2 regions of the Bradyrhizobium sp. Pha-3 genome follow, and region 1 is predicted to be linked to the other one. Evidence: riboswitches for the same ligand, from Rfam matches in the RefSeq annotation. Region 1 holds a riboswitch; the other holds the start of a gene.

What was found. A riboswitch is a leader RNA that binds a small molecule or an ion and turns the genes downstream of it on or off. The one in region 1 is predicted to bind glycine.
Region 2: another riboswitch for glycine. It lies ahead of ACE10X_RS27265 (D-amino acid dehydrogenase); the one in region 1 lies ahead of gcvT (glycine cleavage system aminomethyltransferase GcvT).

What each region holds. Positions count from the first base shown of each region.
Region 1 covers NZ_CP170151.1:5,909,049-5,913,464, forward strand. The annotation lists gene alaS (alanine--tRNA ligase) at 1-1,700, opposite strand, end outside; glycine riboswitch at 1,903-1,991, shown strand; gene gcvT (glycine cleavage system aminomethyltransferase GcvT) at 2,133-3,278, shown strand; gene gcvH (glycine cleavage system protein GcvH) at 3,299-3,664, shown strand; gene gcvP (aminomethyl-transferring glycine dehydrogenase) at 3,821-4,416, shown strand, end outside.
Region 2 covers NZ_CP170151.1:5,741,118-5,745,533, reverse strand. The annotation lists gene ACE10X_RS27270 (ABC transporter permease) at 1-73, opposite strand, end outside; gene ACE10X_RS27265 (D-amino acid dehydrogenase) at 234-1,691, opposite strand; glycine riboswitch at 1,659-1,773, opposite strand; glycine riboswitch at 1,777-1,883, opposite strand; gene ACE10X_RS27260 (M20/M25/M40 family metallo-hydrolase) at 1,975-3,105, opposite strand; gene ACE10X_RS27255 (ABC transporter substrate-binding protein) at 3,371-4,416, shown strand, end outside.

The sequences.
Region 1 (4,416 bases):
GTCGCCGAATGGTTGGCGCGGATCGACGAACGCCTGGCATGATCGACCTCGAGCTGCAGCGCGGTGCCGACGCCGAGCGTCCCCTGCTCCACCGTGCCGAGATGCACGAACAGATCGCCGGCCTTCTTCTGCGTGTCGGTGACGCGGAACTTGACGCCCTCGCCGGTGAGCACGCCGATGTCGCCGACCTGGCCGCCGGACTCGCCGTAGAACGGGGTCTGGTTCAGCACGATCGCGCCGCTCTCGCCGGCCTTCAGGCTCTCGACCTCGGCGCCGTCCTTGATCAGCGCCGTCACCGCGCCTTCCGCGCTCTCGGTCTCGTAGCCCAAAAACTCCGTCGCGCCGAGCTTCTCGCGCAGCGGGAACCAAATCGCCTCGCTCGCCGCCTCGCCCGAACCGGCCCAGGAGGCACGCGCCTTCACGCGCTGCCGCTCCATCGCGTCGGTGAAAGACGCCTGGTCGACGCTGATGCCGCGCGACTTCAGCGCGTCCTGCGTCAGATCGAGCGGGAAACCATAGGTGTCGTACAGCGTGAACGCGGTGTCGCCGTCGAACATGTCGCCCTTCTTGAGGCCGGCGCTCTTCTCGTCGAGCAGCGACAATCCGCGCACCAGGGTCTTGCGGAAGCGGGTCTCCTCCAGCCGCAGCGTCTCCTCGATCAGCTTCTCGGCGCGCACCAGATCCGGATAGGCCTGGCCCATCTCGCGGACCAGCGCCCAGACCAGCCGATGCATCAGCGGCTCGCTCGCGCCGAGCAGCTGCGCATGGCGCATCGCGCGGCGCATGATCCGACGCAGCACGTAGCCGCGGCCCTCGTTCGACGGCAGCACGCCATCGGCGATCAGGAAAGCCGACGAACGCAGATGGTCCGCGATCACCCGGTACGACGCCACGTTCTGCGCGTTCGGCCCATGGCCGAGCGCCGACGCCGCCGCATCGATCAGGTTGCGGAACAGGTCGCTCTCGAACACGCTCTCGACGCCCTGCAGGATCGACGCCATGCGCTCGAGGCCCATGCCGGTGTCGATCGAGGGACGCGGCAGCGCCACGCGCTCCTCCTTGGTCACCTGCTCGTACTGCATGAACACCAGGTTCCAGAACTCCAGGAAGCGGTCGCCGTCCTCCTCGGGCGTGCCCGGCGGACCGCCCCAGATGTGCTCGCCGCGGTCGATGAAGATCTCGGAGCACGGACCGCACGGGCCGGTATCGCCCATCGCCCAGAAATTGTCCGAGGTCGCGATCCGGATGATGCGGTCATCCGAGAAGCCGGCGATCTTCTTCCAGTGGCCCGCCGCCTCGTCGTCGTCGTGGTAGACGGTGACGAGCAGCTTGTCCTTGCTCAGCCCGAACTCCTTCGTGATCAGGTTCCAGGCGAGCTCGATCGCGCGCTCCTTGAAGTAATCGCCGAACGAGAAGTTGCCGAGCATCTCGAAGAAGGTGAGATGGCGCGCGGTGTAGCCGACATTGTCGAGATCGTTATGCTTGCCGCCGGCGCGCACGCATTTCTGCGCCGTGGTGGCGCGCTGATAGGCACGCTTCTCGATCCCGGTGAAGACGTTCTTGAACTGCACCATGCCGGCATTGTTGAACATCAGGGTCGGGTCGTTGCGCGGCACCAGCGGCGACGACGCCACGACCTCGTGGCCGTTCGCCTTGAAGTAGTTCAGAAAGGTCGACCTGATCTCGTTGACGCTGCTCATGTTCATCCAATCGGAAATAGGGGCCGGCCAAGCGCAGAAAGGCGTCGTTTTCCGGCCGAACGCTTTTAGACATTGCCAGCTGCGGTGTCCAGAAACTGTGCAGGCGGATCATGGGCTTGCCGCGGCAGCACAAAGCCCATTGGATAGTTGCTGCAGCTGCGTTGACAGTCTTGGTGGCGCCGTGTTTTCTACCTACCTATACCTAGTCACGTCGGGAGAGACCGGCCTTACCGCCGGCGCCGAAGGAGCAACCGCCCCGGAAACTCTCAGGCAAAAGGACCGCGTGACGTCTGACATCTGGAAAGAGACGCTGGGGTTCGCCCCGATGCGTCCGCCGACGGGATAATACTCTCAGGCACAGCGACAGATGGGGCTTTCTGCAGGTTTCTCAAGGGGAAATAGGTCCCCGATGGGAACCGCGAGGGCCCTGTGATGCTTGTACGCGAAACTTCCCCGCTGAAACAGACCCCTCTGCACGCGCTGCACCTGGCGCGCGGCGCCAAGATGGTGCCGTTCGCCGGCTACGACATGCCGGTGCAATATGCGGCCGGCGTGCTGAAGGAGCATCTGCACACCCGCAAGGAAGCCGGCCTGTTCGACGTGTCGCACATGGGCCAGCTCGCGCTGAAGGCCAAATCCGGCAAGGTCGCCGACGCGGCGCTCGCGCTTGAAAAACTAGTGCCGCAAGACATCGTCGGTATCGCACCGGGACGGCAGCGCTACGCGCAATTCACCAACAATGACGGCGGTCTGCTCGACGACCTGATGGTCGCGAATTTCGGCGATCACCTGTTCCTGGTGGTCAACGCCGCCTGCAAGGCCGAGGACGAGGCGCATCTGCGCACTAGCCTCGCCGACGCTTGCGAGATCGTATCGCTGGCCGACCGCGCGCTGATCGCGCTGCAGGGGCCGAAGGCCGAATCAGCGCTGGCGAAACTTTGTGCAGATGTCAGTTCGATGAAATTCATGGACGCCGGTCCGCGCCGCGTCGGCGACGTCGACTGCTTCGTCTCGCGCTCCGGCTATACCGGCGAGGACGGCTTTGAGATTTCCGTGCCCGCAGACAAGGTGGAAGCCCTGGTCACCGCGCTGCTCGACAATCCCGACGTGTTGCCGATCGGGCTCGGCGCGCGCGACAGCCTGCGGCTCGAGGCCGGGCTGTGCCTCTATGGTCACGACATCGACACCACGACGACGCCGGTCGAAGGCGCGCTGGAATGGTCGGTGCAGAAGGTTCGCCGCAGCGGCGGCGCCCGCGCCGGCGGCTTCCCGGGCGCCGACAAGATTCTCGCGCAGTTCGCAAATGGCGCCGCGCGCCGGCGGGTCGGCCTGAAGCCCGACGGCCGCGCCCCGGTGCGCGAAGGCGCCGCATTGTTCGCCGATGCCGCCTCGACCGAGCAGATCGGCAAGGTGACCTCGGGCGGCTTCGGCCCGAGCCTCAATGCGCCGGTCGCGATGGGCTATCTGCCGACCGCCCTTTCCGCCGTCGGCACCACCGTTTTCGCCGAAGTGCGCGGCCAGCGGCTCCCGCTGAAAGTCGCCGCCACGCCCTTCGTCCCCAATACCTACAAACGCTAAACGCCAAAGGATCGATCCCCATGACGACGCTGTACACGTCCGACCACGAATGGCTCCGCATCGAGGGCGACGTCGCCACGATCGGCATCACCGACTATGCGCAGTCGCAGCTCGGCGACGTCGTGTTCGTCGAACTGCCCAAGGTCGGCCGCAGCCTGAAGAAGGCCGAGGCCGCCGCTGTCGTCGAATCCGTCAAGGCCGCCTCCGACGTCTACGCGCCGATCACCGGCGAGGTGGTCGAGGTCAACGAGGCGCTCGCCGCCGAGCCCGCGCTGGTCAATTCGGACGCCGGCGGCAAGGCCTGGTTCTTCAAGATGAAGATTGCCGACAAGGGCGAGCTCGGCGGCCTGATGGACGAGGCCGCCTACGCTGCGCACACCGCCTGAGAGAATGAAGCAGATTGCGACCACACCCCCACTGTCATCGCCCGGCTTGACCGGGCGACCCAGTACGCCGCGGCCCTTCGGCTTAATCACTGATGTCCCGGCGTACTGGATACCCCGCTTTCGCGGGGTATGACGGCTGACAACGAGGACCACGTCATGAACGCGCCCTTCAAGCCGATCAACGAAGCCGCCACCGATTTCGTCCGCCGCCACATCGGACCATCGCCGCGAGACATCAACGCGATGCTGGAGACAGTCGGCGCCGCGAGTCTGCAGGCGCTGATGAATGAGACGCTGCCGGCGTCGATCCTTCAGAAGGCGCCGCTCGATCTTGGCCGGGCGCTGAGCGAGACCGAGGCGCTCGCGCATATGAGCGAGCTCGCCGCGCAGAACCAGGTGTTCACCTCGCTGATCGGCCAGGGCTATTCCGGCACCATCCTGCCCGCGGTGATCCAGCGCAACATCCTGGAGAACCCGGCCTGGTACACCGCCTATACGCCGTATCAGCCGGAGATCAGCCAGGGCCGGCTCGAAGCCCTGTTCAACTTCCAGACCATGATCTGCGACCTCACCGGGCTCGACGTCGCCAACGCCTCGCTGCTCGACGAAGCGACGGCCGCGGCGGAAGCGATGGCGCTCGCCGAGCGCCACTCGCAGGTCAAGGCAAAGGTGTTCTTCGTCGACAAGGAGGTGCATCCGCAGACGCTGGCGGTGATGCGCACGCGCGCCGCGCCGCTGGGCTGGGCGCTGGT
Region 2 (4,416 bases), 170 kb from region 1:
GGAACACGAACAGAGCCACCACGCCCATCACGGGAATGGCGGCGAGGATGCGGCGAAGCAGATATCCGAGCAAATTTGATCCGTTGGGTTGTGGTCGATGGAGTCCCCAGCGGGACCGTTGCACACCAGACCGTAGCACAGATGGTAGCAGACTCACGGTAGAACTTGAGCAAGTCCCATGCCATCGGTGCTGCGGTTTTTGCGGTGCAGCTAATCAGTCCTGTTGGCCGCGATTATTCCTCCGGTGAAGTTCGAAGCAGTCCACTGGAAGGTGGATTGATTTCAGCTTTGCGCGCGTTGGCAGGCACGTCGAGCCCGCCACCGAATGACGGCGCCATCGGCGGCGCGTCGAGGTCGCGCCAATCGTCGATCGCCTGGGCCACCATCTGCGCCGTCGCCGCCGAGAGCGTCCAGCCGAGATGACCGTGGCCCGTATTGTAGAACACGCCCGGAATTCGTCCGGCGCGAACCACCGGCATCATGTTCGGCATCATCGGGCGCAAACCCGCCCATGGCACGACTTTCGACGTATCGATGTTTGGGAAATGATGCCGCACCCAGTCCACCAGCGGTTGAATGCGGTCGGCGCGAATGTCGCGGTTGAAGCCGTTGAACTCGGCGGTGCCGGCGACGCGGAAGCGGTCGGCGCCGAGCCGGCTGGTGACAATCTTCGCAGCTTCATCGAGCAGGCTGACGGTTGGGGCCGCATTCCGGCTTTGCGGCGCATCGAGTTGCACCGTGATCGAATAGCCCTTCACCGGATAGACATTGACGCGGTCGTTGAGCAGGCTGGCGAAGTGGCGGCTCGCCACGCCGGCGCAAATCACGATCCCGTCCGCTTGCAATTGATGCCGCGTCGCGACCACAGCATCATGTGAAGCAGCTTCGTTCCAGCCGATGCGGAAGCCGTCTTCGCCGCGTGCGATCGTGTCGACGTCGGCTTCGTGGACAAAGCTCGCGCCACGGCGGACGCAGGCGTCGGCAAGCCCGCGCGTGAATTTGTGGATATCGCCGGTCGCGTCCGACGGCGTGAAGAAGCCGCCATAGCAGGTTGTCCGCAGCGCGGGTTCGATGACGCGGATTTCGTCTGATGTCACCGGCCGGCGGTCGAGCCCGCCTTGCTGCAGCAGCGTGTTGACCTTGAGGCCCGCCTCGAACCCGGCCCTGTCGTGATAGACGTGCAGGATGCCGCGGCGCTCGAGATCGAAGGCGATGTTCTCGCGCTGTGCGATCGAGAACAGGTGCTTGCGCGCTTCGATTGCGAGCCGCGTGGTCTCGATGGTGTTGCTGCGATAGCGGCCGATGTGGCCGACGAACTCGCCGATCCAGGAATATTTGTGCCAGCTCGGCTTCGGGTTCATCAGCAGCGGCGCGTCGCTTCTGAGCATCCAGCGCAGACCCTTGAGGATGGTCGCAGCACTGTTCCAGACTTCGGCGTTGCTGGCGGAAAGCTGTCCGCCATTGGCGAACGAGGTTTCCATCGCGGCGTAGCGATGCCTGTCGAGGACAGTCACCTTGTAGCCGCGTTCAAGCAGGGCATAGGCCGTCGTTACGCCGGTGATGCCGGCGCCGATGATCGCGATATGTGGCATGATGGTTGTCAGGCTCCCGTGGGTTAGAGTCGCCGAACCACCGGTGAAACCGGCATTCGGCGCCCCATCTGTCACGGTACCTGAGAGCTTGATCCGCATCGGGCCGGAGCCAGAAGCGAACTATCCCCTTCGGTGGACGTCATAGCCCTTGATGTGCGGCCATGTTCGTCTCTCTCCAGATCGTCCTGACGATACAGTCCTTTTGCCTGAGAGTTTCCGGGGCGGTTGCTCCGTCGGCGCCGAAGGCAACAACACGAATGTTGTCGCTTCGATCTCTCCCGCATCATCGCGTTGGACGGCCGGACCGTAGGCGAAGCCTTAAAAATGGACAAGGCTAAATTTCGGTCCGGCAGTGCCAACGTGTTGTGCAGTGCAATCGATGTCAGTCCAGCGTCGCCAACAATGCCGCCATCAGGCGGCCGCGCTCGGCGAGGCTGTCGACCTCGATATGTTCGTTGAGCGTATGCGCATCGGCGCCGCGAACGCCGAGGCCGTCGAGCGTGGGGATGCCCATCGCGCCCGTGAAGTTGCCGTCCGAGCCGCCGCCGGCGCTGCCGTGCGGCAGATCGAGACCCATCGCCGCCGCAAGGCCCTTTGCCTTTTCATACAGCGCCATGGTGCCCGCGTCGGGCTCCCACACCGGGCGCGTGACGCCGCGCGTCACCTTGAAGGTCACGTCGTTGGCGGTGCCCGACAATGCCAGCATGCGCTCGACGCCACGGTCGAGATCGGCCTGGCGCTTGGCCATGCTGAGCGCTTCGCCGGTGCAGGTCGTCGCGACGCAATTGACCCACTGGCCGCCATGCACGATGCCGACCGAGAACGTGCAGTCCTCGGTGGTCATGCCGTCGATGGCGATGATCTGCCGCGCCATCTCGCGGATCGCGGAACGCCCGGAAGACAGCGTCGCGCCGGCATGGCTGGGCTTGCCTGTGGCTTCCAGATTGAAGCGCGCGATCGCATAGCGGCCGGTGACGACGCCGTTGTTCGGCCGACCGGGCTCCGGCACCAGCACGTATTTGTTGCGCGCGGCTTCCGCCTCGATGATGTCGCGCGTCGACGGCGTGCCGACCTCTTCATCGGGGGTGAACAGCACGGTGATCGGCAGCGGTGTCGTGAAGGAGGCGCGCGCCAACTGCCTGATCGCCTCGATCGACAGATAGTTGCCGCCCTTCATGTCGAAGATGCCCGGCCCGAAGCACTTGTTGCCTTCGCGCCGCCACTTCAGCTTTTCGATGGTGCCGACCGGGTGCACGGTGTCCAGATGGCCGGCGATCAGGATGCCGGGCTGGCCTTGTTTCGGATGGGGGAAACGGGCGCGGACGCAGCCCGCGAAGCCCTGGCGTCCGGCGATGCGCTCGATCGTCGCACCCATGATCGCCATCTCGCGGGCGGCGAGATCGAGCATGCGCTCGACCGCGGCCGCGTCCCAGGTCGGGCTTTCGCATTCCACCCAGCTGCGCAGGCCCTGCAGCATCGTTTCGGAATCAAAGGGGAGATTGGCTGGGTTCATCGTTTTTCTCTCTTGTTGTTCTGACGGCGCCGGCATCGCGCGCGCGTTACGAAAATCTCAGCCGACGATTTTGTAAAGCCAAAATCTGGCGTGCGGCCTCATTCGTTTGTGTACGTCCGATGCGACCTGAAACCGATTGACGCGCTTGGCGCTTGGTGCAAGTCTCGATTTCACAAGCCATACAGCATGTTAGTTCGCCTAAATAACGAACCGCATGCATAACGAATAAGCCGGCTTTGACCAGTTACATGTCAGGAGAGATTGCATGTTCCCTATCTCGCGTTGGAAGCGCCGCACGCTAGCGGCTGCGTTGTCGGCGCTCGCGCTGTCGTTCGCGCCGCAGGAATTGTCATTCGCACCGCAGGCGATGGCCGCGGGCAAGACCATCACCGCGGTGATGCATTCGGATCTGCGCGTCATCGATCCGATCATGACCACGGCCTACATCACCCGCGATCATGGTTACATGATCTATGACACGCTGCTGGCGACGGATTCCAATTTCAAGATCCAGCCGCAGATGGCGGACTGGAAGGTTTCCGACGACAAGCTGACCTATACGTTCACGCTGCGCGACGGCCTGAAATGGCACGACGGCGCGCCGGTCACCGCGGAAGACTGCGTCGCCTCGCTGCAGCGTTGGGGCAAGGTCGACGGCATGGGCCAGAAGCTGATGGACTTCGTCGCGAGCCTGGAGGCGACCGACGCCAAGACCATCACGCTGAAGCTGAAGGAACCCTACGGCCTCGTGCTGGAATCGATCGGCAAGCCGTCGTCGCGCGTGCCGTTCATGATGCCGAAGCGTCTTGCCGAGACGCCGCCGGACAAGCCGATCCCGGAACAGATCGGCTCCGGACCGTTCAAATTCGTGCAGGCGGAATTCCAGCCGGGCGTGAAGGCGGTCTATGAGAAGAACAAGGACTACGTGCCGCGCAAGGAGCCGGCGAGCTGGACCGCGGGCGGCAAGGTCGTCAAGGTCGACCGCGTCGAGTGGGTCACGATGGCCGATGCGCAGACCGCGGTGAACGCGTTGCAATCCGGCGACATCGATTTCATGGAGAACCTTCCGTTCGACATGCTGCCGGTGCTCGAAGCCAATCCGGATCTCAAGATCGACGTCCTGAACAAGTTCGGCTTCCAGACCCTCGGACGCATGAACTTCCTCTATCCGCCGTTCGACAATCCGAAGGTGCGCCGGGCTGCGTTCCTGGCGATGAACCAGAAGGACGTGCTCGACGCGCTGGTCGGCAACGCCAAGTACCAGAAGATCTGCGGCGCCTTCTTCGTCTGCGGCACGCCGCTCGAGACCGA